Regions from separate parts of the Paraburkholderia sp. RCC_158 genome, predicted to be linked through region 3. Evidence: predicted binding sites of a transcription regulator. Region 3 holds the regulator's gene; each other region holds the start of a gene.
The links. Region 3 encodes LexA, which represses DNA repair genes until DNA is damaged. Its sites were predicted from a motif close to ACTGTATNNNNATACAGT; they were not measured.
Positions count from the first base shown of each region.

Region 1 (10,249 bases), on a different contig from region 3:
CGACGGCCGCCTGTTCGCGCAGCAGATAGTCCGGAATGAATTCGCCCATGAAGCCCCCGATGCATTTTGTTGTCGAGTGCATTTGAGCAAGGACCACGCCATGTGACTGTCTGATGCCGAACAAAGGGCGCGAGCGCCTTTGTCGACGGGGCTTTGCGGGGTGCGGAGGCAAGCGGCGCGAGCGTCTTGCGAGCGCTGCTGGAGCCGGTTTGGTCCCGGACGTTACGTTACTGAGACGGCCGGGCGTCACGTCGCCGTAACGTGTGGCTGCATCGCGCGAATCGCCCGGCTGTCGACGCACAAAAGAGAACGCCGCCCGCAGGCGGCGCTAGTCAGTTAGTCAGCTAGTCAGCAAACCGGCTCAGTCAGCAAAGCTCCGCTCACCACTCCGCGACGCTGCCGTCCGCGTGACGCCAGACAGGATTGCGCCAGCGATGCCCGACCTTCGCCATCTCGCGCACCTTCTCTTCGTTCACCTCGATACCGAGACCCGGACCTTGCGGAATCGACACGAAGCCGTCTTCGTATTTGAAGACTTCCGGGTTCCTGATGTAGTCGAGCAGGTCATTGCCCTGGTTGTAGTGAATGCCGAGGCTCTGTTCCTGGATGAACGCGTTGTAGCTCACCGCGTCGATCTGCAGGCAGGTGGCGAGCGCGATCGGACCGAGCGGGCAGTGCAGCGCGAGCGCGACGTCGTAGGCTTCCGCCATCGACGCGATCTTGCGGCACTCCGTAATCCCGCCCGCGTGCGACGCATCCGGCTGGATGATGTCGACGTAGCCGCCCGACAGAATGTGCTTGAAGTCCCAGCGCGAATACAGGCGCTCGCCCAATGCAATCGGCGTGTTGGTCTGGTTGACGATGTCGCGCAGCGCTTCCGCGTTTTCCGACAGCACCGGCTCTTCGATGAAGAGCAGCTTGTACGGGTCGAGCTCTTTCGCGAGGACTTTGGCCATCGGCTTGTGCACGCGGCCGTGGAAATCCACGCCGATGCCAATGTCCGGTCCCACCGCCTCGCGCACCGCGGCCACGTTGTTGATGACGCCTTGCACCTTGTCGAAGGTGTCGATGATCTGCAGTTCTTCCGAGCCGTTCATCTTCACGGCCTTGAAGCCGCGCTCGACCACGGCGCGCGCGTTGTTCGCAACGTCGCTCGGACGGTCGCCGCCGATCCACGAATACACCTTGATCCTGTCGCGCACCTGGCCGCCGAGCAGCGCGTGAATCGGCACGCCATGATGCTTGCCCTTGATGTCCCACAGCGCCTGATCGACGCCGGCGATCGCGCTCATCGTGATCGGACCGCCGCGATAAAAGCCCGCGCGGTACATGACCTGCCAGTGGTCTTCGATCAGAAGCGGGTCTTTGCCGATCAGATAGTCCGACAGTTCTTCGACGGCCGCGGCCACCGTATGCGCGCGGCCCTCGACCACCGGCTCGCCCCAGCCGACGATGCCTTCGTCCGTCTCGATCTTGAGGAAGCACCAGCGCGGCGGAACGATGAACGTTTCAAGCTTGGTGATTTTCATGGCGTGCGTCTCCACTCATTGCGAAATATTCGAGGGTTTCCATGCTACCGCACAATCGCGCTAAAGTACTATTAATAGTACTATTCGCCACATATTGAGCGGCGCCGCCGCCGGGAGAAAGCTATTCAGCACGATCTGCATGGGCGCGTCGCGCATTTGCTGGGCACGGCGATTTTGCGTGGCGACTACGCGCCCGAATCGATCCTGCCGCGCGAGGCGGAGTTAATGGGCACTTTGGGCGTGAGTCGCACTGTGTTGCGCGAGGCGCTGCGCACGCTGACGTCGAAAGGGCTGATCGAATCGCGGCCGCGCGTGGGCACGCGCGTGCGGCCGAGGCACGCGTGGAATCTGCTCGATGTCGATGTGCTCGACTGGTATTCGCGCGTCGCCGAGCCGATGCAATTCGCGCTCAAGCTGCAGGAAATGCGCGAGATGATCGAGCCGTATGCCGCCGGTCTCGCGGCGGCTTCGCACGCGGATGACACGTTCGGCGCGCTGGCCGCCGCCCACGCGGCAATGGCCGCGGCGCGCAATGTCGACGAATGGGTGCGCGCGGATCTGCAGTTTCACCTGAGCGTGCTGATCGCGTGCAGGAACGAATTGCTGATTCCGCTCGGCACACTGATCGAACGTACGCTCGAGGCGCAGCTTCGGCTAAATGCGAAGCGCGCGGAGGTTTTCAATGCGTCGCTCGCGGAACATACGGCCGTGTTCGAGGCGATTCGCGAACGCGATGCCGCCGCCGCGCGCGACGCGATGGCGCGCCTGCTCGGCGTGACGCGCGGGCGCATCGAGGCGTGATCGCGCCGGTTCCCGGATGGCTCGCTTACTTGGCTTCCGGGCCCGTCGTGGCCGCGCCCGACGACGGCGCCAGTTCATAACAGCCCGGCACTTTCTTGCTCGCCTCGGAGGCTTGCGAATCGATGCACTTGAAGGCGCTCTGGTCGCGCTGCACGAAGATCGTATCGGCCGGGCCGCCGTCGGCGCGAGGCGTATTGACGACGGCGACGATCCTGTAGCCGTTCTGCAGAAGCGTCGACAAGGTGGTCTGGCTTGCGCGCCACTGGTTGTCGGTCGGAGCTTGCGCCTGAGCCGCGCTCACGGAAGCGGCGCTCCAAAGCGCGATCGATGCGATGGCCACGGCGCGCGCGGCGGTGCGGAACGTCATCAACAATCCTCCTTGAAGTTGCGAGTGTCGGTGCCTGAATGAAAAATAGACAGCCAGAAACGAAAAAGCCGCTTGACCTTGTGGGTCAGCGGCTTTTTCTTGCAACTGGTGGCGAATCAGGGACTCGAACCCCGGACCTGCGGATTATGATTCCGTCGCTCTAACCAACTGAGCTAATTCGCCGAAAGAAGCGAGATTATGGGGATAGCGCCGAGGGCTGTCAACCCCCGGCGCGCAACTTTTTAAACTGCCGCCTCATGAGCCCGCAAGCGCGGGCCTGCGGGGCGGCGGGTCCCGGTCAATCCTTCGCGTAAATGTCCGAGTCTTTCGTTTCGCGGACGAACAGCATGCCGATCACAAACGTGATGAGCGCGATCACGATCGGATACCACAAGCCCGAGTAGATGTTGCCCTTCGCCGCGACGATCGCGAACGCGGTGGCCGGCAGGAAGCCGCCGAACCAGCCATTGCCGATGTGATACGGCAGCGACATCGACGTATAGCGGATACGCGTCGGGAACATCTCCACCAGCATTGCCGCGATCGGTCCGTAGACCATCGTCACGTAGATCACGAGGATCGTCAGGATCACCACGCTCATCGGCCAGTTGATCTGCGACGAGTCGGCCTTCGGCGGATAGCCCGCGGACTTCAGCGTCGTGGCGAGCGTCTTGTCGAACGTCTTGCCCTGTTCCTTGGCGTCGGCGGCCTTGCCGTCATACGTGTTCACCACCGTATCGCCGACCTTGATCTGCGCCGCCGTGCCCGCCGGCGCCGCGACGTTCTCGTAGTTCAGGCCGGCCTTCGAAAGCGCGCTCTTCGCGATGTCGCAGGAACTCGTGAACTTCGACGTGCCGACCGGGTTGAACTGGAACGAGCATTCGTCGGGATTCGCGATCACGACGATCGGCGCCTTGGCCGTAGCCGTTTCCAGCGCCGGGTTCACATAGTGCGTGAGCGCCTTGAAGAGCGGGAAGTACGTCAGCGCGGCGATCAGCAGCCCGGCCATGATGATCGGCTTGCGGCCGATGCGGTCCGACAGCGAGCCGAAGAACAGGAAGAACGGCGTGCCGATCAGCAGCGCGATGGCGATCATGATGTTGGCCGTTGCGCCGTCGACCTTCAGCGTCTGCGTCAGGAAGAACAGGCTGTAGAACTGGCCCGTGTACCACACCACGGCCTGGCCGGCCGTCAGGCCGATCAGCGCGAGAATCACGATCTTCAGGTTCTTCCACTGGCCGAACGCTTCGGTAAGCGGCGCCTTCGACGTCTTGCCTTCGGCCTTGATGCGCTCGAACACCGGCGATTCATGCAGTTGCAGGCGAATCCACACCGAAATGGCCAGCAGCACGATCGACGCGATGAACGGAATGCGCCAGCCCCATGCGCCGAACGCGTCTTCGCCCATCGCCGTACGCACGCCGAGAATCACGAGCAACGAGAGGAAGAGGCCGAGCGTGGCCGTCGTCTGAATCCAGGCAGTGTAGAAGCCGCGGCGTCCCGGCGGCGCATGTTCCGCCACGTAGGTCGCGGCGCCGCCGTACTCGCCGCCGAGCGCCAGGCCCTGCAGCATCCGCATCGCGATGAAGATGACCGGCGATGCGATGCCGATCGCCGCATAGCCGGGCAAGAAGCCGACGAGGAACGTCGACACGCCCATGATCACGATCGTGACGAGGAACGTGTACTTGCGGCCGACCATATCGCCGAGCCGCCCGAATACCACCGCGCCGAACGGCCGGACCGCGAAACCCGCGGCGAAGCTGAGCAGCGTGAAAATGAAGCCGGCAGTCGGATTGACGCCGGAGAAAAAGCTCTTGCTGATGAAGGCGGCCAGCGAGCCGGCCAGATAAAAGTCGTACCACTCGAAAACCGTACCTAGCGACGATGCGAAGATCACCCGCTTCTCATCGCGCGTCATGGGCACGGGCGAAATGTGTCCGCCTACGGTAGCCATATGTCGTCTCCAATATTGATATGCACGCGGTGCGCCGGCCCGCGGCGTTCCGTGCAACCGATTATTGGAGTGAAAACTTACGGCCTACTGACGTGAATGGTTGCGCCGATGGCTTGCTGACCCGCGACGAAGGTTCGTGAAAATAGGTCAATTCTGGTTCAACGCCGTGCAATATGCTGTGAACGCCGGACAACTTGGCTTTGGCGGCTTATGGCTGTCAGCCCGCGTTAGGGTAAGTCCTGCCCCGCTCGAGCACATGCAAACTGACACGCACGAGCGTTCCCGCGAGCCGCGGCGCGGTTTGATAGACGTTGTCGTCGATGGTCAGCTCGCCGCCGTGCATCGTCGCGATTTCGCGGACGATCGCAAGCCCGAGGCCGCTGCCGTCGCCTTCGCGGCCGAGAATCCGGTAAAAGCGCTCGACGACCCGCGAACGTTCGGCGGCTGGAATGCCGATACCGGTGTCTTCCACTTCGAGATGCACGAGCCGCGCGGCGGCGTCGTGCCTCACTCTTACGGTGATGCGGCCGCCCGCCGGCGTGTAGCGGATCGCGTTGTCGATCAGGTTCGACAACATCTCGCGCAGCATGACCGGATTGCCGTCGACCTCGACGGGTTCGTCCGGCGCCTCGTAACCCAAATCCATCTGCTTGGCGAGCGCGGCCTGCACCCAGTCGCGCACGGCATTGCGCGCGACTTCCGTCACTTCCACCGGCGTGAAGATCTGCCCGGACATGCGGTTTTCGGCGCGCGCGAGCGCAAGCAGTTGCGTGACGAGCCGCGCCGCGTGCTCCGAACTCGTCGCGATCTGCTCGAGCGAGCGATGCACTTCCGCCGACGCGTCTTGCCGCAGCGCCAGCTCAGCCTGAGTGCGCAGGCCGGCGAGCGGCGTTTTCATCTGATGCGCGGCGTCGGCGATAAAGCGCTTTTGCAATTCCATGTTCTGCTCGAGGCGCGTCAGCAAATCATTGAACGACGTGACGAGCGGCTCGATCTCCGGCGGCGCGCGACGCGCCTCGAGCGGCGACAGATCGTCGGGCCGACGCGCGCGGATGTGCGCCTGCAGCGCGTGCAGCGGCGCGAGGCCGCGCGAAAGGCCGAACCACACGAGCAGGATCGCGAGCGGCAGGATCACGAACTGCGGCAGGATCACGCCTTTGATGATGTCGTTGGCGAGCTGGCTGCGTTTGTCGAGCGTCTCGGCGACCTGCACGAGCACCGGCTCCGCGCCGGGCGTCTGCGGGAATTCGACCGTCGTATAGGCCACGCGGATGTCGTTGCCGCGCAGCATGTCGTCCCGGAAAGCGACAAGGCCCGGTTGCGGCCGGTCGTCTTCGTGCGGCAGCGGCATGTCGCGCTCGCCCGCCACCAGCTCGCCCCGCGTGCCGAGCACCTGATAGAAAACACTGTCGACGTTGTCCGTCCGCAAAAAGTCGCGCGTGGAATCGGGCAGCGTCAGTTCGGCCACGCCGTTGACCGGATGAATCTGCCGAGCGAGCACGTAGGCGTCGGTTTCCAGCGCGCGGTCGAACGGCCCGTTCGCGATCGATTTGGCGACCAGATACGTGACCGCGAGGCTCATTGGCCAGAGCAGCAGCAAAGGCGCGAGCATCCAGTCGAGAATTTCGCCGAATAGCGAGCGGGGGCGCGCCTCGGCGGCGGCTTCGGTTTCGTCGGGCGGGGCGAACGGATTGGCGTAGCGCTCGTCGCGCGCCTCGTCGAGGTCCGCCGCGCGGGCCGTCGCGCGATCTGCGCGTGCGGACATGATGTGCTCTATTTGTAGTGGTGACTCGCCGGCATTCCGCCGGCCGGCGTTGACGGCGATGGTGCCGGTTCGGGCTCGGCGGGTGTGGTTGCCGCCGCATTCGCACTGGCATTCGCGGGCGCGACCGCTTTCTCGAGGCAGTAGCCGAGCCCTCGCACGGTGATGATGCGCACGCCGCTCGGCTCGATTTTCTTGCGCAGCCGGTGCACATAGACCTCGATTGCGTTGTTGCTGACTTCCTCGCCCCATTCGCAAAGATGGTCGACGAGCTGTTCCTTCGAAACCAGCCGGCCGATCCGTTGCAGCAGCACTTCGAGAAGACCCAGTTCGCGCGCGGACAGGTCGATCACCTGATCGTTGATATAGGCGATCCGGCCCACCTGATCGAAGCCCAGCGAACCGTGCCGCACGATCGTCGGACCGCCGCCCGCGCCGCGCCGCGTGAGCGCGCGTACACGCGCTTCGAGTTCGTTGAGGGCAAACGGTTTGGCCATGTAGTCGTCGGCGCCGAGGTCGAGGCCCTTGACGCGCTCGTCGACGCTGTCCGCGGCGGTCAGAATCAGCACCGGCAGGTTCGAATTGCGCGCGCGCAGGCGGCGCAGCACTTCGAGCCCGGACATGCGCGGCAGGCCGAGATCGAGAATCAGCAGATCGAAACTTTGCATCGACAGCGCGGTGTCGGCCTCGACGCCGCTCTTCACGTGATCCACGGCATAGGCCGATTGGCGGAGTGATCGAACGAGACCGTCCGCGAGTATGCTGTCGTCTTCGGCAATCAGAATTCGCATGATGCGCCAGCTCAGGGCCTTGGCCGGCACCTCGGGTGTCCCCGCGGCGCACAGCGGTCTCCGAATCATTGTGGGTGGTTGGGCGGCGCGACAGTAAAAATGCGCGTTCGCATCAGAATCACGCTTGCCAAAACCACTGTTTTTTTATACAGTGTCTGAGTTTCGTGTGCTGTCCTTCAAAACTGGACGACACATCTGCCTCAGACGCCGTTCATCATAGCAAAGGACGATTCATGGAAGAAAGCAAGAAAGGCTCGGCTGGACTGACTGCTGAAAAGAGCAAGGCACTCGCTGCCGCCCTCGCGCAGATCGAAAAGCAGTTCGGCAAAGGGTCGGTCATGCGGCTCGGCGCAGGTGAGGTAGTCGAAGACATCCAGGTCGTTTCCACCGGATCGCTCGGCCTCGACATCGCGTTGGGCGTCGGCGGTTTGCCGCGTGGCCGCGTGGTCGAAATCTACGGTCCGGAGTCGTCGGGTAAGACCACGCTGACGCTGCAAGTCATCGCGGAAATGCAGAAGATCGGCGGCACGGCAGCGTTTATCGACGCGGAACACGCGCTCGACATTCAATACGCGGGCAAGCTCGGCGTGAACGTGAACGACCTGCTGGTGTCGCAGCCGGACACGGGCGAGCAGGCGCTGGAAATTGCCGATGCACTGGTGCGCTCGGGCTCGATCGACATGATCGTGATCGACTCGGTCGCGGCGCTTGTGCCGAAGGCTGAAATCGAAGGCGAAATGGGCGACTCGCTGCCGGGTCTGCAAGCGCGTCTTATGTCGCAAGCGCTGCGCAAGCTCACGGGCACGATCAAGCGCACCAACTGCCTCGTGATCTTCATCAACCAGATCCGCATGAAGATCGGCGTGATGTTCGGCAATCCGGAAACCACCACCGGCGGTAATGCGCTCAAGTTCTACGCGTCGGTGCGTCTCGACATTCGCCGCATCGGCTCGATCAAGAAGAACGACGAAGTGATCGGCAACGAAACGCGCGTGAAGGTGGTCAAGAACAAGGTTTCGCCACCGTTCCGCGAGGCGATCTTCGACATTCTGTACGGCGAGGGTATTTCGCGTCAGGGCGAAATTATCGACCTGGGCGTGCAGGCCAAAATCGTCGACAAGGCCGGCGCGTGGTACAGCTATAGCGGTGAGCGTATCGGCCAGGGCAAGGACAATGCGCGTGAATTCCTGCGCGAAAATCCGGATATCGCTCGTGAGATCGAGAACCGCATCCGCGAATCGCTGGGTGTGAATGCAATGGCCGAGGCAGTGACCGGCGCAGGCGCAGAAGTCGCGGACGAAGAGTAACCACTACGTGATACGCAAGGGCCGGCCATTGTCCAATTCTGGACGCAACGTGGGCGGCCCGCGTAATGACGGGAGCGATTCGCCCGAACGTTCGGGGCAGGCGGATCTATCCGAAACATCGGATCGCTTTGATCCGTTCGATCCGTCTGAACCGTTCGACGCACACGATCGCGCCGCAGGCCGTGGCCCGCGGCGCGCGCTGTCCGCAAGCCAGCCCGACCAGTCCACTGGGCCTACCTACACGCGCTCGAGTGAGTCGCGCGGCTCACGCAACTCGCGTAACAACTCACGCAGCTCGCTTCGTTCGCATGGGTCAAGCGGCCCACGCAGCACATCTGCCTCAGACCAAACACCCGGCGACGCAGATCCCGGCCCGTCCGAAGCAAAAAAATCCCAACGCCCGGCACGTTCGCTCAAAGGACGCGCGCTCGGCTATCTATCGCGCCGCGAATATAGCCGCAGTGAACTTGCACGCAAGCTGAAGCCCTTCGTCGAAGAAAGCGATTCGCTCGATACGCTGCTCGACACGCTCGAAGCCGAAAACTGGCTATCCGATTCCCGATTCGCCGAAAGCCTGATTCATCGTCGTTCGTCGCGGCTGGGTGCAAGCCGCATCGTTGGCGAATTGAAGCAACACGCGGTGGATCGCACGCTCGTCGACGAAGCGAGCGCTCAATTACGCGAAACGGAACTGGCGCGCGCCCAGGCCGTATGGCGCAAGAAGTTCGGTCAGCTTCCGGAGACCGCGGCTGAGCGCGCGAAGCAGGCGCGCTTTCTCGCGTCGCGCGGTTTTTCTGGCGCGACGATCGGCAAAATCCTCAAAGGTATCGACGAAGAATGGAGCGGTGAATAACGGTGAAGGGCGCGAAATGACGCGAAACGGCGGAAAGTGCCGCGAAGCGCCAGAAGCAGGACAAGCACCAGAAGCGCCACAAGTCCCGCCAAACCGCATCACCCGCACTAACGCTTCAACGCAATCGTCCCACCACCAACTCCAGCCATAACCCCACCCATAACCGGCCAGCAGGCCGTCCCCGCCGCATTCCGGGCTGTCCCGAATACCCAGTATGCTAAAATTCACGCGTTTTCCAATTCGGCCTTTCCTTTCCGCATGCCGCTTTCCTCGTCAGTGCCCCGTCAATTGCGCCATCGTCGCGCAATCCGGGCGGAAGCTTATGAACGAGCCGATGGCCTGTGGGATGTGGAAGCGTGCTTGACCGACGAAAAGCCACGCGACGTGGTCCTTGCGTCGGGCGTCCGGCCCAATGGTCAACCGATCCATGAACTCTGGCTTCGCATCACCATCGATCGCAAGCTCAATGTCGTCGACGCCGAAGCGTCGTCCGACTGGGTGCCCTATCCTGGGCTCTGCCAAGCCAGCAATCCCGCCTATCGTGCCCTCATCGGGCTCAATCTGTTCCACAACTTCCGTCGCGATGCTGCCCGTTTGCTGGCCGGCACGGCGGGTTGCACGCATCTCACCGAGCTGTGCGCGATCCTGCCGACCGCAGCGATCCAGGCGTTCGCCGGCGACGTATGGAACACCGGTGACAGCACGCCAGGCGCGAGTGCAAGTTCAGAAAGCGAGTCGACCGACGGCACCGCCGAACGTCTAAACGAAAAACCGCCATTCCAGTTGGGACGCTGCCACGCGCTGCGTTTCGACGGGGAGGCAGTGCAGCAGTTTTACCCGCGCTGGTATGGCCATGCGCCACGCCCAGCAGACCGCCCGGCA
Region 1 is NZ_JBFUPM010000010.1:172,421-182,669, reverse strand. Features, by position in the region: gene AB6809_RS20775 (hypothetical protein) at 1-49, opposite strand, end outside; gene dgoD (galactonate dehydratase) at 381-1,529, opposite strand; gene AB6809_RS20765 (FCD domain-containing protein) at 1,623-2,330, shown strand; gene AB6809_RS20760 (hypothetical protein) at 2,356-2,697, opposite strand; tRNA gene AB6809_RS20755 (tRNA-Met) at 2,804-2,880, opposite strand; gene AB6809_RS20750 (MFS transporter) at 2,996-4,654, opposite strand; gene AB6809_RS20745 (sensor histidine kinase) at 4,872-6,419, opposite strand; gene AB6809_RS20740 (response regulator transcription factor) at 6,428-7,207, opposite strand; gene recA (recombinase RecA) at 7,441-8,514, shown strand; gene recX (recombination regulator RecX) at 8,522-9,367, shown strand; gene AB6809_RS20725 (DUF2889 domain-containing protein) at 9,626-10,249, shown strand, end outside.
Region 1: the regulator LexA is predicted to act here: its motif matches at 7,343-7,360, upstream of recA (recombinase RecA).

Region 2 (10,249 bases), on a different contig from region 3:
CTGTTCTCCGGCGTTCACACCGTGGCGTTGTCGAGCTCCGGAATGCCACTTTGGCGGTCGGCGTAGGCGGCCTTGAAGCTCGGGCGTTGTTGCCAACGCTTCCAGTAGGCATCAAGAAATTCGAAACGCTCGTCGAGCGGAGTGGCGTTCACCGGGAACTTCGAGAACGCTATTGCGGTTGCCAGCGTGATGTCTGCGAAGGTCGGTTCCTGGCCGCCGAGCAGCCATTCGCGCCCGTCTGACAGATGCTTGTTGACCAGCGCGGCGTGGGCCAATGCTTCCTTGCGGCAATGCTCGCCCCATGCCTCATTCTTCGTCAGTTCGAGCTTGAAGCCCAGCCCAGCGTGCAACACATGGAAGGCGGTGACGATCCGGTACAGGATGTGTACCCAGATGCGGTTGTCCCACATGTTGTCCAAGCCCTGCTCTAGCGGGGTCTCGCCCATGATCTTGCGACCCGGATAGCTCTGGTCCAGGTATCGAACGACGGCAGCTGTTTCTGAAATAAAGCTACCGTCAGCAAGCTGAAGCGTCGGCGTTTCGCCCCACGGATTCATCTTCAGGTGACGCCACCCGCGCTGTTCGCCGACCGGCGTCATGTCGTAGATGGTCTCGTCAAACTGCGCGGCAATGCCCTTTTCATACATGAACAGCCGCAGGCGTTGCGGGTTGGGGAAGGCCGAAGGCGAAGTGAAGAGTTGAAGTTTCGAAGACATGGTGCGGCTCCTAAAGATTCGAAAAGAGTCTTTGCTGCCGCAGTTATCTACCTGCCACACGGTAGTCTCGCAGCGATTAAAAAAACCAACTGACGTTGGTGTGGCCCTTCAACCAAGTAAATCTACCTGTCACTTGGTAGGTTGCAATTTATCGGATAGAATTCGACCTGTCAACACTATTTTACTGAGGGGTCTTGCTGTGAAAAGTGACGGTGGCTCGAATTCAAGAGAGCAAATCCTCGCTGCCGCGACCAGGGTCGCCGGCGCGCACGGCTACGGCGGCCTGAATTTTCGTGACATCGCGGCAGAAGTCGGCATCAAAGCTGCCAGCGTCTATCATCACTTTCCCTCCAAGGCCGACCTGGGAGCCGAGGTGGCGAAACGCTATTGCGAGCAGTTCTCCGCGATGCTTGCCGCCAGACTGGCCGCGTCGGGCGACCCGATCGTATGTTTGCGCGAATACCCTGATACCTTCCGGTCGGCGCTTCAGAATGACAATCGCATGTGCTTGTGCAGTTTCATGGCTGCCGAGTACGACGACCTGCCAGACACAGTGAAGAAGGAAGTTCAGACGTTCGCCGATGTCAACATCAGTTGGCTGGCGAAAGTGCTTATCGCAGCCGGCGGGGTGGCAAAAGAAGAGAGTGAAGAACGGGCTCGCGCCATCTATGCGGCTATTGCTGGCGCTCAGCTCATGGCGAGAAGCCGTTCTGACATCACGATTTATGATTCGCTAGTCCGGAACTACCGTAAGGCCGGCCTTCTCCCGAGCTAGGGTACCTGGCACCGTCGAGACAAGCGCAAGCTGTCAGAGCGCAATTACCGGAGGAGCACGCGCGAGTAGCAAACGGCGCCAATGCGTCGGCATCCGTTACTTCGATGCCGAATGCAAGTAGGTCGTTCAGACAGATATTGCATTGCTAACAATCTATGCGGCCCCGTCGGACGTCTCAAAATGGCCGACTGCCGCCTCCCCAGCTTCTATTGACGGCCCGTGGTTCAAAGAAACCCGCATTTGCTCGACGCACTGACACCCCAACGCTGCGGCGCCGCATGGCGATGGATCTCGGCGGCTCATCCGCGATATTGAAATCTTGCGCTAGAATAGCTGTATATTTATACAGTATGTTTTGGAGCTTGATTGTGAATCGGACTTGCATGGCCGCTCAGCAGATACGCGCCCCCTATGAACGGGCGCACTCCATCGATACTTTCCTCGACTCAACTATGTATTCGGGGGCGGGGGGAATAAATCTGTGGCGCGGCAATCAGCTGGCGCGCGCACGATCGCGCGTCATTGATTGCGGCGACGAGAGCCTCGCGCGGGAATTGCCTGGCGGTGGCTGGCCACGCGGCGCACTGACCGATCTGCTTGTGCAGCAGACAGGCTGCGGCGAATTACGGCTGCTTCGCGCTGCATTCGAGCAGTTGTCGTCGAGGCCTGTCGCCATGCTGCAGCCGCCTCATGACCTTCAGCCGACGGCTCTTGCCTGGTGGGGACTCGATCCTTCGAATGTAATGACGGTCAAGGCGCCCCGCACGGCCGACGCGCTGTGGGCCGCGGAGCAGATTCTGCGCGCAGGCACATGCGGTGCTCTGCTTTTCTGGCAGAACCACGTGCGACCCGAATCGCTGCGCCGACTGCATCTTGCTGCACAGGCGTCCGACTCGCTCTTTTTCATGTTGCGACCGCTTGCGACGACGCGCGACGCCTCGCCGGCGCCGCTTCGGCTTGCGGTCCGGGCCGCGAAGGACGGCGTCGATATCCAGTTCATCAAACGCCGCGGCCCCGCACGCGATGAGCCGCTCTTCGTCCCGTTGACGCCCTCCCCGATTCTCAACGTAAAACGCAATGCAACTGTGGTTAGGCGTCCATCTCCCGGCGCTGTGCCTCGAAGTGTTCCGGCCGAAGTGGTCGCGTGAAACCTTGGGCACAGCCAACGGTATTGCCGTGCTCGAGAAAGAGCGCGTCATCGCCATGGACGCGCGGGCGCGCGAGGCCGGCGTCTGTATGGGCATGCGCCGCGGCGGCGTACTCACACTTGCCCCCGCTACCGTCATGCATGAGCGCGACAGCGCGGCCGAGGTCAATACGGTGCGCGAGGTCGCCACAGGCCTGTTGAATCTTTCGCCGCAAGTGGTCATCGCTGAGGAAAGTACTGTGCTCGTCGACGTGTCAGCAAGCCTGCGACTCTTTGGGGGCATCCGCTCGTTGCGCCGCATGGCGCGCCGGGTCGCGGATGCGATCGGCATGACCGCGACCGTCAGCGTTGCACCAACGGGACAGGCGGCATGGTTGCTCGCGCGCGCTCGCGGCGGTGCGGCGCTGTCGCACGATTCCCTTCACCGTACGCTGGCCGGATTACCGGTGGGCCTGCCGCCTCCCGCGCGTCGCCATATGGACTGGCTTACTGGCATTGGCTGCGAAACGGTTGGACAACTGATGCGACTGCCGCGCGCAGGTTTGAAGAAGCGTTGCGGGACAGCGTTGCTGGATGTGCTCGACCGCGCCAATGGAGATGCACCCGAAGTGTATGAATGGTTTGAGACGCCGCCGACCTTTCAGGCGCGCGTGGAACTGCCGGATCGCATCGAGCACGCCGAGGCCTGCCTGTTCGCGGCGCGTCGGCTCGTGGTTCAACTAACCGGCTGGCTGTCGCAGAAGCAGCTTGCCGTGACGCGCATCGTTCTGCTGCTCGAGCACGAACGCGGCCGCGATGCAATTGAGCCGACCAGCATCGAAGTCTCGCTCGCGGAGCCGACGTGGCGCGAGGATCACCTCTTACGGCTGCTCAAGGAAAGGCTTGCGCGCGTGGAGCTTTCCGCGGCGGTCATTGCCCTGCAACTGGTTGTACAGGAAGTGAAGGAGGCGGAAGCGGCGTCCGATTCGCTCTTTCCAGAGCCGGGCGGTACCGCGTCCGATCACGCGCGGCTACTCGAACTGCTGGTAGCGCGCCTCGGCGCGGAAAACGTGTTGCGCCCGGCGCCGGTTGCTGACCACCGGCCGGAAGTCGCCGCGCGATGGGTGTCCGTGACGGACAACAAAACGAAGTACGTGCCGCCGGCGAGCGATACGCCGCGTCCGACATGGTTGCTGGAACAGCCGCTGAAGCTCCTGATGCGGGGCGAACGGCCCTTCTATGGCACGCCGCTGCGCACGGTGTCGTCTGGCGAGCGTGTTGAGGCGGGGTGGTTCCAGGGCGAGCCGGTCACGCGCGACTACTTCGTCGCGGAAGCCGACGATCACATCTGCTACTGGATCTTCCGGGAACGCATAGGCGCGGTCGACGACGATGAGCCCCGCTGGTATCTGCATGGTCTCTTCGGATAAGCCATGTCGTATCCGTCGTTCGGCCTGCCCGGCTATGCCGAGTTGCAGTGCTTTTCCAACTTCACGTTCCTTCACGGCGCGTCACATGCCGAGGAACTGGCCGCGCGCGCGGCGCAACTGGGTTATGAGGCGATCGCTGTCACCGACGAATGCTCGCTCGCTGGCATCGTGCGCGCGCACGTCGCGGCGAAAGAGGCGGGCATCAAGCTGCTCGTCGGCGCTCATTTCCGGCTGACGAACTCGGACGGCTGCCCTGCCCTTGCCTTCACGGCGATCGCACAGAATCGCGACGGGTACGGCAACCTGTCCGAACTGATTACGCTCGCGCGCACGCGCACGGCCAAGGGCTCGTACCTGCTCTATCCGCACGATCTCGACCATCCGGACCCGCCATATGCGCACCTGCGCGCCCTGCCCGATTGCTTGATCATCCTGACGCCCGATTTCCCAGCGAAGGAAACGCGACTCGACGCGCAGGCCGAATGGGCAGCACGCACGTTTGGCGACAATCGTTGCTGGATGGGCCTGACCTTGCACGCGCGGGCGCTGGATGACATTCACCGCAATGTCGTGCTCGACGTCGCCGAGCGACATGGTCTGAACGTCGTCGCGACAGGTCAGGTGCTCATCCACGTGCGGTCGCGCAAGCCTCTGCAGGACACGCTCACCGCCATCCGGCTTAACCGCCCGGTCACTGAATGCGGCTTTGAACTCGCGCCCAACGCCGAACAGCATCTGCGCTCGCGTTTGCGGCTTGCCAATGTCTATCCAGCGGAGGCGCTCGCGCAGACGTTGAACATCGCCAACCGGTGCTCGTTCGCGCTGGACGAACTGCGCTATGAATACCCGGACGAACTGGTGCCGCCCGGCACGACGCCAACCGCCTACCTGCGCCGCGAAACCTATCTAGGGGCGCAGCGCCGCTATCCACGCGGCATTCCGCACAACGTGCAAGTGCAGATCGAGCACGAACTCGCGCTGATTTCGGACCTGAAATACGAGCCGTATTTCCTGACGGTGTACGACATCGTGCGCTTCGCGCGCAACGAGGGCATCCTGTGCCAGGGGCGTGGATCCGCCGCCAATAGCGCGGTCTGCTACGTTCTGGGCGTGACGGAAGTCGACCCTGCCCGCAGCAGCATGCTGTTCGAGCGGTTCATCTCAAAGGAGCGGGGCGAACCACCGGACATCGACGTGGACTTCGAGCACCAGCGTCGGGAAGAAGTCATCCAGTACATCTACCGGAAATACTCGCGCACACGCGCGGCGCTCGCGGCCGCAGTGACGACCTACCGGCCCCGCTCTGCGATCCGCGATTCAGGCAAGGCGCTGGGCATCGACCCTGTCATCGTTGACCGCGTCGCCAAGGAACATCACTGGTTCGATTCGAGCGCGGATTTGATACGGCGATTCGTGGACAGTGGCCTCGATCCCGAGACGCCGATGATCCAGCAGTGGGCAACGCTTGCCGCGCAGCTGCTCGGCTTCCCGCGTCATCTGTCGCAGCACACGGGCGGCTTCGTGATCGCGCGCGGCAAGCTGTCCCGTCTCGTGCCGGTCGAGAACGCGTCGATGCCAGATCGCACCGTGATCCAGTGGGACAAGGACGATCTGGAAGCGCTCGGCCTGCTGAAGATCGACGTGCTCGCACTTGGCATGCTGTCGGCGATCCGCCGCGCGCTCGAGCTCGTATCGCAGCAGCGCGGCGAGCCGTTCGAAATGCAGGACATCCCGCCCGAGGACGAAGCGACTTACGACATGATCTGCGCGGCTGACACTGTCGGCGTGTTCCAGATTGAATCGCGTGCGCAGATGAGCATGTTGCCCCGTCTCAAACCACGCGAGTTCTACGATCTCGTGATCGAGGTTGCGATCGTGCGGCCGGGCCCGGTGCAGGGCGGCATGGTGCATCCGTATCTGCGCCGGCGTCAGGGCATTGAGCCCGTCTCTTACCCGAGCCCCGACGTCGAGCAGGCGCTGAAACGCACCCTCGGCGTGCCGATCTTTCAGGAGCAGGTCATGCAGGTCGCGATGCTCGCGGCGGGTTTCAGCGCCGGTGAAGCCGATCAGCTGCGCCGCGCAATGGCGGCATGGAAGCGCAAGGGCGGCCTGCAGCACTACCACGACCGGATCGTCGAAGGCATGCTTCAGCGCGGCTACGACCGCGAGTTCGCCGAGTCCATCTTTGCGCAGATCCAGGGCTTCGGCGAGTACGGCTTTCCTGAAAGTCACGCGGCAAGCTTCGCCCTTCTCGTCTATGCAAGCTGCTGGCTCAAGCGTCATGAACCCGCGGCGTTCCTTTGCGCAATGCTCAACAGCCAGCCGATGGGCTTCTACTCGCCGTCGCAGCTTGTGCAGGACGCAAAGCGCCACGGCGTTGGCGTGCTGCCGGTCGATGTGACCATCAGCGGATGGCATTCGGCTATGGAAGGCGATGGCGGTATGGCGCCCGTGCGGCTCGGCTTGTCCGTCGTTCGCGGCATGCGTGAGGAAACAGCTCGGCGCATTGAGGCGGCACGCGCGGTCAGGCCGTTTCGCGATGTCGCCGATCTTGCCAACCGCGCACAGCTCGACCGCCACGACCTGCAGGTGCTGGCGGCAGCGAACGCGCTCAAGCTGCTTTCCGGGGACCGCAGACAGGCGTTGTGGGCGGCAGTCGCCGCGGTGCCCGACAAGGATCTGTTACGTGCAACGACACGCGAGGAAGAGGCGCCGGCATTGACGGCCCCGACGGAAGGACAGGATCTGATCGCAGACTACCGCTCGACAGGCCTCACGCTCGGCCGTCACCCGCTTGCGTTGCTACGCGAAAAGCTGCTGTCCATGCGGCTGATGCCTGCCGAAGCGCTGATGCGCTATCGCAATGGACAGCTCGCGCGCGGATGCGGGATTGTGACCGTGCGGCAGCGGCCCGGCACCGCGAACGGCGTGATGTTCATGACGCTGGAGGACGAGACGGGGTCGGTCAATGTCATCGTCTGGCAGTCGGTGCTCGAGCGGCAACGTCGCGAGGCGCTCGGCGCATCGCTTCTTGCTGTGTATGGTGTGTGGCAACGCGAAGGCGACGTGACGCACCTCGTCGCGCAACGGCTCGTCGACGTGTCGCATCTGCTTGGCGAACTGCCGACGGCGAGCCGAAATTTTCACTGAAACAACGAGGAAAGAAACGATGACGAACTACAACGTCCTGTTCGACGCGCAGGCGGCCGCTGAGGAAGTCATACCGCGGGTTGTCGAGCGTCATCGCTCGAAAGGAATCCTGACCTGGAAGCTGCTTCATCAGATGGAAGAGGAGGTGCTGGCCGAGGTAACGGCCGGTGGAAAGTTCAGTGACCGGTTGCTGCAGATGATCTGTGCGCCTGCTGTGCTGGAATATCCGAACGACGACCGGCCCGCGTCGTTTGAGGGGCACGATTTTGTGCCGATTATCTTTGGCGCGCTGGATCGGGCCTGGCGGCAGGTCCACTAACGGCGAGACGCAAGAGTGCACCGGCGGTACCGTCTGACCGCGTAGAGCCCTGTCCTTGACGTCAGGTTTGCCTGCGTTACAAGAGATACACCGACACGCACAGACTAAGAGACGGCAATGATGCATCGCAGACAACCCAAGATATACGCCACCCTTCGCCGGCGATTTTGCCGGGAGGCGCTAGCACGCATGGGCTTCCAGAAAACGAGCACGAGCGGCTCAACACTCGTGAAGCTCGGCGCGATGCGGACGCCGTACGCCACGGCCAGTCCGGATGGCGAATTCTGGCGGGTGACGCCGCTTGTCTCGCCGCGCGTGTGGCGTCCGCGCTAAGTTCCACTTCCGGCTCGCCGCTGATTGCGTCGATTGGCGAGCTTCCCTTGCCGATACAAGCAGTCGTCCAATCCCTACAACGAAGTCTGTTACCAATTCTGACCGCAATGACGCAATCGGCTATATGTTGGTCCTGAAGAAGTCCCCATCTGGAACAACGTAGCCGGAACTGGATTTCACGTAACCGAAGAAGAATCCAAACGCTTTGTCTTTGGCAATGTCGCTAGGCGAGAATGTTTCCGGCGTAAATACCACAGCCGCTGATTGCTCAATTATCCCTACATGAATGAAAGCTGCAGTGATGAGCTCGGAGCAAAAATAAACTCCTCGGTTACTCGAAACTTCTACCGTCGTTCCCTCAAAGTAGCCATGAACTCGCTCCATAAGGTCATTTCGATAGCTTTCCTTTCGTCCGGGAAATTTCTTTAAGCCTATCTGATTGAAGCGTTTGCCGATTGCTTGAGCCGCAAATTCCTCCAAAGAGTTCAATCTGGCTTCGTCCCAGAGCTCTCTAGTGTTGAATTCTCTAAGTACCGCGATGTGGTCGTAGTCTTCGAGGAGCCTTCCTGCCGGGACGACCTGCACGCCCTCGTTGGCCGCTTCGAGCACTCGTTCCCCTCGCAAGGCAATCGCTACGTGCGAGTAGCCTGTGCCAATTGCGGTATTCTCTTCAGCAGTCATTGGCGAATAGCACAGCAAAACGTCCCCCGCCTGAATATCTGCGATTTTCAATTCCACAAATTGCTCCTGATTTTAAAATCTGGTATTGGCTGAACCCAGTCCCAACTTCGGCCGGGGCTGTTAACTGATGTTGCCGTCGAAGAGACGGACGCTTAAGGTGGCCAACTCGGACCGCTCTGCTCGATTGTCGACGATTCGCTGGTTAAAGTCGAACGTCCAGCCGGTCCTGAGAGTACGCTGGCGTGAGCCGCACGGCTCTTTGCTGAGAGCGCTCTAAGCGTCCGGCTTGTCGCGCCGTCGCCGCTTTCGTTGCAGAAACTCGAACATGACTCTGTCAGGGCCCTTAAACTGCCCGGCGCGGATAATGGGCATTCAACTGTGCGGTAGGAGGCTAAGGTATGGATGAACGTTTGATGAAGAAGTGTATCGGTCTTTCCGTGCCGGAATGGGATATGGCGCACCGCCTCCCAATCGATCGGGTTGTCGGACCGGACATGTGGGACAGCGGCACCGTTTTTCGATTCAACTCGACCTTCATGGACGTGACTGATCAAATGTTTATGGAGAAACAATGGATGATGGGCGCAGCGCTGATTGCCTCTGCAGCGACGCTGTGCTGGCTGATTTTCCTGGTCGTAATCTCACGGGATCCTGAAGCCCCTTTTTATTTGTACATCCTCTTTTTGGCAGCGACCGTCGGCTTCGGATATCTCGTCTATTGGGCTGTAAAGAGCAACATGTTTGCGCTGACTCGAAGCCCAATCCGTTTTCACCGGAAAGCACGAAAGTTATTCGCCGTTCGTGGGCGGCGCTACTTCTCGCGGAAAGGCCAAGGTGACCATGTTTGGGAGATTCCTTGGGACGAGAACGAATTATTTTGCCTGCACAAAGAGGTGACGCAATTCGGCACCATCTATCACATCCGGCACTATGCACTCGACGCCGAGGGCAAAGTTGCTCGGGTGTTCTCTATCGGACGGGAGTGGACTGGGAAGCCAGAGATCGAAATTCTGCTAGCGCAATGGAACTATTGGTGCACCTTCATGAACGAAGGACCGCAAGCGCTGCCCAAGCCTATGCTTTTTCATACGGAGCACGAAACGCCGCGGGAAACGTTCCTGTATTCGCTCTATGGTTTCGGGCTCACCGGATCGCTCTTCTGGCGGCTTATTACATTACCGCTGGTGCTGATCTTTACGCCATTGCGGATGCTTGCTATTGCCACATCCCGGGCACCTATCTGGCCGGAGTCGATCGAGGCAATCAGTCAGATCGATCCAAATGATGCGTACGCCGAGCCGCGAAAGGGCACTCCAGTCGGTTGGGCAGAGACCGTTCTGGCGCAACAGCGCAAAGAATATCCGGACGCGCCGCAACGCAGAACAGAGGGATGGTCTGGCGTAAAGGACGGTGTGGAGAACGCTAAGCAGTGGGCCCGTGATCAGCCGCCGAAGCACTTGGCGGGCGATTGACTGCGGATTCTATTGAAGAAGCGTTCATACTTTGCCCGATGCGATTGAAGAAGTCGAGCGTATGTCGACCGGCCGCTGTTGGCGGCACCGTTGCCGCACCGCGGTGCGGGGCGATCTTTTCATACTCCAACTGCAGTGTCCGGCTAGGAACGCGACAAGTGGGCTGGAACCTCCCTTGCTCAGCGTTCATTGTCGCTAACGGGAGAAAGGTCATGTGCTACGGAAATCCCGACGAACTCCTGCAGCT
Region 2 is NZ_JBFUPM010000019.1:112,160-122,408, reverse strand. Features, by position in the region: gene AB6809_RS28235 (glutathione S-transferase family protein) at 15-716, opposite strand; gene AB6809_RS28230 (TetR/AcrR family transcriptional regulator) at 916-1,491, shown strand; gene imuA (translesion DNA synthesis-associated protein ImuA) at 1,944-2,639, shown strand; gene AB6809_RS28220 (DNA polymerase Y family protein) at 2,569-4,047, shown strand; gene AB6809_RS28215 (error-prone DNA polymerase) at 4,051-7,197, shown strand; gene AB6809_RS28210 (DUF2471 family protein) at 7,217-7,516, shown strand; gene AB6809_RS28205 (hypothetical protein) at 7,706-7,849, shown strand; gene AB6809_RS28200 (hypothetical protein) at 7,970-8,587, opposite strand; gene AB6809_RS28195 (DUF6708 domain-containing protein) at 8,929-10,002, shown strand; gene AB6809_RS28190 (hypothetical protein) at 10,215-10,249, shown strand, end outside.
Region 2: the regulator LexA is predicted to act here: its motif matches at 1,824-1,841, upstream of imuA (translesion DNA synthesis-associated protein ImuA).

Region 3 (10,249 bases):
AGTCAGGTGCATTCTCAGCTGAATAAATATTGCAGTGATGATCAGTGAGAAGTAAAACCACCATTCATATTTGATACTCCATGTGACTCCCATCAGGATGAATATAGTCCACGGGAATCCATTAATCGGTTTCATATCGTCGTTCAGGCCGAGCGCGAACCACCGGCCCAGATTCGAGACCATTGAATCCAACGGTTCTCGCAGTTCAAAGCCGGTTCGCCAGAATACGATGAGAGTCATTGCCAGAATGGAAAAGACGTAAAGCGGGCCGATCCTGAAAAGACGACCGATATAAAGTCCTTTCCAGTCCGGTCGGCCGTCACGCTTCAATAGGCGCGTCCAGAACAGGTAGGCTGTGATCATGAAAAAGAGCATCACCGCGACGCCGCCGAGCGGTCTGTAGAAAAGGGAGTCGCTCGCGATCCATTGGCCATTCGCCTGGTAGTTATAGCTGATCAGGCCGTGGTAGATCATGACGGACAGAGCCAGGAATCCGCGCAAGCCGTCGATGGTGACGACTCTCCCAGAGTCTCCACCGACAGTGTCCACAAACCTGAATAGGGGCAGCGCAAACAGGCAGCACAACGCCGCCATGACGACAAAGTACGGCGCGATATTGTAGAGGCCCATGTCCCATATCTTTCTTAGGATCGGTGCGGACGAGTCTACATGAATTGGTAAGGATTTCAGCGGCTCGAGCGCAGGCATGGCGCGGCCGCCCGGTCCGGCTTCTTGGAGAAATTGCGATTGGGTTCGGCTCGTTTGTGAGCCCCGTAGCGACCCGAAGAATTTCAGCGGTAAGCTTCAGTAGGCATTTGCAAGCGGCGTCGTGAGAAACCACAACGCCGCTTTTGTTCTACCGCACGGATCGCGGCAACCATCGTCGCATGAGCTTCGAGCCTCAATGACTCCGCCCGCCATGCCCGCCGCCGCCACTCCACGAGCTGCCGCCGCGCGATCCACCATAACCGCCGCCATGCCAGCCGCCACCGCCGTGGCCGCCATGCCAATCACCGCCGCGCCAGTGGCCGCCGCCGCCGTGGTAGCAGCAGGAGCCACCCCAGCCGCCCCAGATCCCGACCGTGCCGTATACCGGCGCGTACGGTGCGTATGGTGCGCCGTACGCATAACCATAGTCGGGGTAATACGGCTGCGCGTAGCCGTAGTCATAGCCGGGCGCGACCGCGCATCCGCTCACGCCCGCTGCAATCGCCAGCCATGCCATCGATGCAAAGAGTCTGCTCACGATCGTCTCCCGTCCCCATACGTCCTCACTAAAGAGTCAGAAAGATCGCGCGCCCGGGAGTTCAGCCGTATTTGTGTCCTCGCGTTACAGCGCGGCCCGCGCCGTTAGCGCTTGCGCAAAGGCTCGATCAGCGACGACAAACCGTTGTGGTCGATCTCATGCATCAATGCAAGCAGCCGTCCGATCTCGCCGGGCGGAAAGCCCTGACTCGCGAACCAGTTGAGGTAGTGGCCGGGCAGGTCGGCGATCAGGCGGCCCTTGTACTTGCCGTAGGGCATGACGCGCGTGACCAGCAACTCGAGGTGTTCGGGATTCATCGTGATTCGATCGACGCAAGGAAGGTTGAGCGCGGCGCATCTTCAGACGCCCGCGACGACGGCATTTTAGCTGTGCTGCAGGCATCGCGCGGGCGTGGTAACGTCAGCGGTTTATGTTCATACAACCGATAGGACAGGTTCAATGGAATACCGCAGACTCGGCGATTCGGATGTACAGGTCAGCCTGATCGGGCTCGGCACGATGACGTGGGGCGAGCAGAACACCGAGCAGGAGGCGCACGCGCAGATCGACTACGCGCTCGATCACGGCGTCAACCTGATCGATACGGCGGAGATGTATCCGGTGCCGCCGCGCGCGGAAACGCAAGGCTCCACCGAGCGCTTTATCGGCACCTGGCTCGCGCAGCATCGCAGCGCACGCGAGAAGATCGTGCTGGCCACCAAGATCGCCGGACCCGCGCGTCAGCCGCACAATCCGCGTCATATCCGCGGCGAAACCAATCAGTTCGACCGCAAGAATCTCACCGAGGCGCTCAACGACAGCCTTAAGCGCCTGCAAACCGATTACGTCGATCTGTACCAGTTGCATTGGCCCGACCGCAACACGATGACGTTCGGCCGCCCGGCCTATCCGTGGGTCGACGACGAATACACGGTGCCCATCGAGGAAACGCTCTCCGTGCTCGCCGATTTCGTGAAGGCGGGCAAGGTACGCCATGTCGGCGTCTCCAACGAAACGCCGTGGGGCGTCGCGCAGTTCCTGCGCGCGTCGGAGAAGCTCGGCTTGCCGCGCATCGTCAGTATTCAGAATCCGTACAGTCTGCTTAATCGCACTTACGAAGTCGGGCTCTCCGAGTACGCGCATCGCGACAACATCGGCTTGCTCGCGTATTCGCCGCTCGCGTTCGGCTGGCTGTCGGGCAAGTACGAAGGCGGCGCGCGTCCGGCAGGCGCGCGCATTTCGCTGTTCGAGCGCTTCCAGCGCTACAGCAAGCCGCAAGCGGTTCAGGCCACCACGCGCTACGTCGAGCTGGCGAAGCGGCATGGTCTGTCGCCCGCGCAGTTCGCGCTCGCGTTCGTGAACAGCCGGCCGTTCGTGACGAGCAATCTGATCGGCGCGACGTCGCTCGATCAGTTGAAGGAGAACATTGCGAGCGTCGACGTCAAGCTCTCGCAAGATGTGCTCGATGAAATCGACGCATTGCATCAGTTGCAGCCGAACCCCGCGCCCTGAGTTCGCACGGACATGCAACGAAAGGCAAATGTGCCTGCCTGTCGGCAAATCACGACCTAAACTGTGGTGAGCAGTACGGGCTTGTCCTTCTTATCCGGCACGTCGTAAGTTAACGGCGCGCGCGAATAATGCGACTCGGCCCGTGAATCGGCAGCCGCGGCGGTTGTTCCGCCGCGCTGCACAAAACACAGCACCAGGACTAGGACATCGAATGGCTCAACAAAAAACAAACCCAAAACTCGAGCAGGCGCTGACGCGCGGGGATCTTGCAATCCGTCAGGCGAATTCGGCGCGGGCGACTGCGTTGCTGCGCGCGCTGGCCAAGATGATCGTCGAGGCGTCGGCGACCATCGGCGTGGAGGCGTTCACGCTGATTCCGGACGGCGACAAGATTTACGATCCCGCCGACGGCCTGTGGCCGCAAGAGCTGCAAATCTCGCTCGACGGTCCCGTGGAAGACGCCGATCCCGACGAGATTCGCACCGTGCGCCTGATCGCCGACGACCCCGGCACCGTGTTTCGCGTGGAGTGGCAGCGTGCCGACGGCAAGATCGGCCGGCACGAAGGCGGCCCCTTCGCGACGGTCGCGTTTATCTCGGACGTCGACATTCCGTGGACCGACGACGAGGACTGAGTCCGCGGCATCGCCATCACCGTCATGCGCGCTCATTCGCGGGCGCCGGCTCCTTTGGAGGACCGCGCGCGAAGACGCCCGCTACTTCATCATCCTGCGCCGGAACAGCACCGCCGACACAATAAAGCCGCCTACCGCATAAACCGTCAGCACGACGACATGCGATAACGCGTTATCGAGCGGGCGCGCCAGCATCGCCGGGCGGAGCAGATCGACGGCGTGCGCCAAAGGCAGCACTTGCGCCGCGCCGCGCGCCGCCGCGGGCAACTGCGAGATCGGGAAGAACACGCCCGAAAGCAGCAGCATCGGCGTCAACACCAGCGTCTGATAAAACATGAAAAAGTCATACGACGGGGCGAGCGCGGTCACCACCATCGCGACACTCGCGAACGCCAGTCCCGTCAGTACGATGACGGGCAGCGCCAGCAGCATCGACGGAAAATTGGCGTAGCCGAGCGCGCCCGCCACGAGCATGATGGCCACGCCCGACAGCACCGACTTGCTGGCCGCCCAGATCACTTCGCCGAGCACGATGTCGCCGAGCGTCAACGGCGTGTGCATGATCGCTTCCCACGTGCGCTGTACGTGCATGCGCGAGAAGCCGGAATACATCGACTCGAAGCTCGCCGACATCATCACGCTCGACGCGACCGTGCCCGCGGCGAGGAACGCGATGTACGACACGCCATCCACGCGGCCGACCATCAAGCCCAGACCGAAGCCGAGGCCGAACAGATAGATCATCGGATCGGCGAGATTGCCGAACATCGACGCGAGCGCGAGCTTTTTCCACACGAGGTAGTTGCGGCGCCACACGGCGATCCAGTTGACCGCGTTGGCGGGCAGTGCGGCGAGCGGCGCCTGGCTCGGCGGCCTCGCTTCGTTGCTTCGGTAGGTGCGTGCATCCATTGCGTGTCTCGTGCGGGGTTTGGTGCCGTGATTCTCTAGTGTCTCTTTCGGTGTCTCGTGCCGGATCGACGAAAGTCAGTCCTGCATCTCGCGGCCCGTGAGCCGCAGGAACACATCCTCCAGATTCGCCGGACGATGCAGATAGCGCAGATCCGCGCGCTGCTTGAGCCGCGCGTGCACCGGCGCCGCGTCGTTCACGTAACAGAAAAGCGTCTCGCCGCTGATTTCCGTGCGCTGCGCGAGCGGCGCGAGCTCGTCGCGCAACGCGAGCGGATCGGGGCCGAAAATCTCGATCACGTCGCAACCGATTTCCGATTCGATCAGCGCCCTCGGCGCGCCTTCCGCGATCTTGCGTCCTTCCTCGATCACGCACAGCCGGTCGCATAACCGCTCGGCTTCCTCCATGAAATGCGTGGTCAGCAGGATCGTCTTGCCGCGCGCGAGCAGCGAGCGCAGCCGCTCCCAGATCAGATGCCGCGCCTGCGGGTCGAGGCCGGTGGTCGGCTCGTCCATGATCAGCACGTCGGGATCGTTGACGAGCGCCCGCGCGAGCGTCAGGCGCCGCTTCATGCCGCCCGACAGCTCGCTCACGCGCGCGTCGGCCTTGCTTTCCAGACGCGCGAATTCGAGCAGCGACGGCACCATTGCGCGGCATTGCGCGCCGCTCAGGCCAAAGTAGCGGCCGAAGACCAGCAGGTTCTCGCGGACGGTGAAGTCCGGGTCGAGGTTATCGAACTGCGGCACGACGCCGACGCGTGCCCGCGCTACGCGCGCGCGGCCTGGAATCGGCTCGCCGCACAGATGGATCGCGCCGGCGTCAGGCGCGGCGATGCCGAGCAGCATGCGCAGCGTGGTCGTCTTGCCCGCGCCGTTTGGTCCGAGCAGGCCAAAACATTCGCCGGTGTCGACGTGAAACGACAGTCCGTCGACTACCTTCTTTTCGCCGTAGCTTTTTTCAACCTGGTCGAACTGGATGGCGGTGTCGGGCATGAATGAGATCGACGTCACGGAAAAGGCGTGAATGGCCGGGAAGGCTGCTCATTCTAGGCCATCGGCTGCGAACGGGTGGCCGCTGCGGCGCGCGCTCAGAGCCGCTTCTTGCACCGCCGCATGAACGCCGCCGACGCTGTCGCAACGGCGCGAAGCTCGTATGCACAAGGCAGGGGCACGCACGAGTTGCACTTAGCGTTTTCCATCCCTTGCAAGCTGAATTGCGGCGCACCATGATTAACTCAGACCGCGCTTTTGCGGAAAGGGGAAATACCATGGCGAGCTACCAGAAAATCCTGCTGTGCTACGACGGCTCGCGTGAAGGCCGCAAAGCGCTGCGCTGCGGCGCCGATCTTGCGCTGGACCTCAAAGCGGAAACGCATCTGCTCTCGGTCGTGGACATGCGCTCGAGCATCGCGCAAAGCGCGGGCCTGCTGACCGACGTCGCGTGCGGCAGCTTCGAAAAGACCGCGCGGGACATTCTGCAAGAAGGCGTGGACTGGCTGACGGAGCGCGGCGTGCGGGCTCAAGGGCACTTTGCGTTCGGCCATCCGATCGACGAGATCGCCAATCTCGCCAATGAACTGCATGTCGACCTCGTAGTGGTCGGCCACCGCTGCCGCACCGGCTTGTCCCGATGGTGGATGGGCGCGGGCAACACGCCGCTGCTCGACCGCGTGTCGTGCAGTATCCTGGTGGCGTGTTCATCGGCGCAGGAGCAGCAGCAAGAGGCGGCCTGAGCACACGGCTCGCGCTTGCGAGCTTCGCGGTGCGAGTGCGGCTGTCGAATTCGCGAACTCCAACGCCCAAGCGCCGCGCTCCCTCTCACTCGTTCAGATTGACCGCGGCCAGCTTCCACGTGAACAGGCCTTCGCGCAGGAAGATCGCGGAGTAACGCGCGTCGCCGGCGCCGTGCTGGTATGTAACGACGAATTCGTTGATGCCGCGATAACCGGCGGTGGTTTCCGGCGGCTGCGGCGGCGTGGCGCCATGCGCCGCGTTGCCTTCTCCACCGGAGTTGGCGCCACTGCCGGTTCTTTGATCCGCGCCGCTTTGATCGACATTATTAGCGCTGCCCGGCACTCCCGGCGCAGATCCATTTCCCGCAGCCGGATTGCTCGCAGCCGGCGGCGCGGGCGGCCGTTCGCCCGGTACGCCGCGCGGCGGCATGCCGTTGAGCAACGCGGCCACGCCGTCGGGCGTCGCATACGCATCGACTAGCGGGCCGATCAATGCGACGCCGATCATCGCGCCGATCGCGGCCAACGGGTTGCCGTTTCCGCGCGAGTCGAGCCGCCGCGTCAGCAAACCCGTCACCTGCTGCTTGAGGCTTTCGCGCAACGCCGGGAAATCGACGTACTGATTCACCGTCTGCGCGTCGCGCGCGTCGGCGGCGCGTTTGAGGTTGTTGAGCGCGATATACGGCGATGCATAGCCAAAGCCCAAGCCGGCGATTATCGCGATGACGATCAGCGCGACGACAAGCGGACGAGCACCGCGCTTCTTGCGTATTGATACTGCTGCCATGGGCCGGGATTCTCCATCAGGTGTGATCGAACGTGGACCGGCGTTGCGCCGAAACGATCCCCACTCATGATTCTCGTTCGATGCGACGAACGACGTTTCCCGCAACGCGCCCGCACACCTTACCGCACATCAGGACTCGAACACCGCGCCCTGGACGTTGGTTTCGTCGGCGATGCAACGGTCGATCATTCTGCACACCGCGTCCATGGTGCCGACCATGATGAGCCGCGACGGCCCGTGATAAACCCGTACCGGCGCACGGCGCGCCGGCTCCGCGGTATTGAGCCCGGAATTCAGCGACACCCGCGCGAACGCCGGCAACGACGACGGCAACAAAGACGCCTGTAAAGATGACGAAGCGGCATGCGCACCGGAGCCGTTCACCGGCGAGTCGAACAGCGACGCAGTGGCGGCCGTGGATGCTTCAATCAGTGAGCAGGGCACCAGTTTGCGCAGATGGCGCAAACGGCCGAACTGGCGAAACGGCAACAGGCGGGCAAGGCGTTCCATGAGGCTCTCCGGGCGATTCAACGTGTGTGCTGCGGTAGTGAGTGGCAGGCGAGGGTTGATCCGCCTGTGTACGGTGTACTGACAGGCGACCAACCCGGCAGGCGCGATCAGAACTCGCCGGGGCGAATCAGACCGACAGCAATGCCTTCCAGCGCGAAGTCCGCACTGCCTGTCTCGACAAAGATGTTCTCGTAATCGGGGTTCTCGGCGATCAGCTCTATACCGTTGGGCCGGCGCTTCAGGCGCTTGACCGTGACGTCGTCGCCGAGGCGGGCAATGATGATCTGGCCGTCTTTCGCCTCGCTTCTTTTCTGCACCGCGAGCAGGTCGCCGTCGAAGATGCCCGCGTCGCGCATGGACAGGCCGCGCACCTTCAGCAGGTAGTCGGGCTTGCTCGAGAACAGCGCCGGGTCGCACGCATAGTGCTGCGCGATATGTTCCTGCGCGAGGATCGGGCTACCGGCCGCGACCCGCCCGATGAGCGGCAGCGACAGTTGCATGATGCTCGGATGCGGCAGCGTGAACTGATGCTGCGTGCCGTCCTGCCCGAAGTCCTGGCTGGGCAGCAGACGGATGCCGCGCGACGCGCCGGCGGCGAGTTCGATCACGCCCTTGCGGGCAAGCGCCCGCAAATGCTCTTCGGCCGAGTTGGCAGAGCTGAAGCCCAGCTCGGCGGCGATCTCTGCGCGGGTGGGCGGAAAGCCGGTGCGTTCGATCGCCCGGCGGATCAGATCGAAAACCTGCTGCTGTCGTGCGGTGAGTTTTGTCATGGCGCCACTGTATGTATGAACAGGTGACTGTATTTTTATACAGTATTCGGCGCAATTCAAGCTTTACTTTAAGTTCGCGCTCAAGCACCGCGCTGTAACGTCGTCAATCGACGTCAAAACATCGGTTTGCATGCCGCAACGCCTTGTCTGGCTGTCATTACCACTTTTGCGTATTAAAAAATGAGGAAACATTATTTTTAATGATGAAAGCCCTTCGATAGACTGGCCTCCAGTCGCGCTCATGTGCACGTGACCCGACGCAAAACAACACCACTCGCAGCTTTAGCGGACCAACACGCGGAGAACAGGACATGAATCATCGCAACACGGGGCGGGCACGGACAACCCATAAGGCGCGGACCCTCATCGCCGCGCTCGCATTCGGCGCGGCGGCCGCGCTCGGCGTGATCGGCACAATCGGCCAGGCGCAAGCCGCCGACAACACGCTGCTGAACGTTTCCTACGACCCGACCCGTGAGCTCTATCAGGACGTGAACCAGGCGTTCGGCAAGGAGTGGAAGGCGAAGACCGGCGAAACCATCACGTTCAAGCAGTCGCATGGCGGCTCGGGCGCGCAGGCTCGCTCGGTGCTCGACGGCCTGCAGGCCGACGTCGTGACGCTTGCGCTCGCCTACGACATCGACGCGCTCGCCAACAAGGGCTTGATCGACAAGAACTGGCAGAAGCGCCTGCCCGACAACGCATCGCCTTATACGTCGACGATCGTGTTCCTGGTGCGCAAGGGCAACCCCAAGCACATTAAGGATTGGGACGATCTGACGAAGCCGGGCGTGTCGATCGTGACGCCGAATCCGAAGACCTCGGGCGGCGCGCGCTGGAACTACCTGGCCGCGTGGGCGTACGCCGCGCATCAGCCGGGCGGCAACGACCAGAAGGCCAAGGAATTCGTCGGCAAGCTCTACAAGAACGCGGGCGTGCTCGATTCGGGCGCGCGCGGCGCGACCACCAGCTTCGTGCAACGCGGCATCGGCGACGTGCTGATCGCGTGGGAAAACGAGGCGTTCCTGTCGATCAAGGAATTCGGCACGGACAAGTTCGAAATCGTCGTGCCGTCGGTGAGTATTCTGGCCGAGCCGCCGGTCGCGGTGGTGGACAAGGTCGTCGACAAGCACGGCACGCGCAAGCTCGCCGAGGCGTATCTAAACTTCCTGTACAGCCAGGAAGGCCAGGAAATCGCCGCGAAGAACTTCTACCGTCCGCGTTCGAACAAGGTGCCGGCCGAGTTGACCGCGAAGTTTCCGAAGCTGAAGCTCTACACGGTCGACGATTCGTTCGGCGGCTGGACCAACGCGCAAAAGACGCACTTTGCCGACGGCGGCGTGTTCGATTCGATCTATCAGCCGCAGTAAGTAGCATCGTCCAGGTCCGCGCCGCAACCCGGCGCGGACAGGGCAAACGCGACGCGCCGTCAGGCGTCGCGAAGGAGCGCGCCGCGGGCGCGCTTTTGGCCGATCGGGACGCCGAGGCCTGCAACACGAGCATCAACTGAAAGAGTACGAGCATGACGACGTTGACCTTCCGAAAGCCGAGCGCGTTGCCCGGTTTTGGCCTGACCCTCGGCATCACGGTGGCTTATCTGAGCCTCGTGGTGCTCATTCCGCTCGCGGCGACTTTTCTGAAAACGGCGACCCTCGACTGGAGCCAGTTCGTGCGCGCGGTCAGCTCGCCGCGCGTGCTCGCTTCATACCGGCTGACGTTTTTTTCCGCGCTCGGCGGCGCGCTGATCAACGCGGTGTTCGGCTTTCTGGTCGCGTGGGTGCTAGTGCGCTACACGTTTCCGTTCAAGCGCATCGTCGACGCGGTGGTCGATCTGCCGTTCGCGCTGCCGACGTCGGTGGCCGGCATTTCGCTCGCGGCCGTTTATGCGGGCAACGGCTGGATCGGACAGTTTCTCGAGCCGCTCGGCCTGAAGGTGGCCTTCACGCCGGTGGGCGTGCTGGTCGCGCTGACGTTCATCGGCTTGCCGTTCGTCGTGCGCACGGTGCAGCCGGTGCTCGAGGAGTTCGAGCGCGAACAGGAAGAGGCCGCCGCCTGCCTCGGCGCGTCGCGCTGGCTGACGTTTCGCCGCGTCGTGCTGCCGGCGGTTTTCCCGGCGTTGCTGACGGGCTTCGCGCTCGCGTTCGCGCGGGC
Region 3 is NZ_JBFUPM010000003.1:535,174-545,422, reverse strand. Features, by position in the region: gene AB6809_RS09445 (acyltransferase family protein) at 1-630, opposite strand, end outside; gene AB6809_RS09440 (hypothetical protein) at 902-1,246, opposite strand; gene AB6809_RS09435 (DUF3820 family protein) at 1,351-1,563, opposite strand; gene AB6809_RS09430 (NADP(H)-dependent aldo-keto reductase) at 1,706-2,758, shown strand; gene AB6809_RS09425 (hypothetical protein) at 2,970-3,392, shown strand; gene AB6809_RS09420 (ABC transporter permease) at 3,474-4,301, opposite strand; gene nodI (nodulation factor ABC transporter ATP-binding protein NodI) at 4,377-5,291, opposite strand; gene AB6809_RS09410 (universal stress protein) at 5,567-6,031, shown strand; gene AB6809_RS09405 (DUF2939 domain-containing protein) at 6,117-6,818, opposite strand; gene AB6809_RS09400 (hypothetical protein) at 6,948-7,328, opposite strand; gene lexA (transcriptional repressor LexA) at 7,436-8,098, opposite strand; gene AB6809_RS09390 (sulfate ABC transporter substrate-binding protein) at 8,410-9,468, shown strand; gene cysT (sulfate ABC transporter permease subunit CysT) at 9,621-10,249, shown strand, end outside.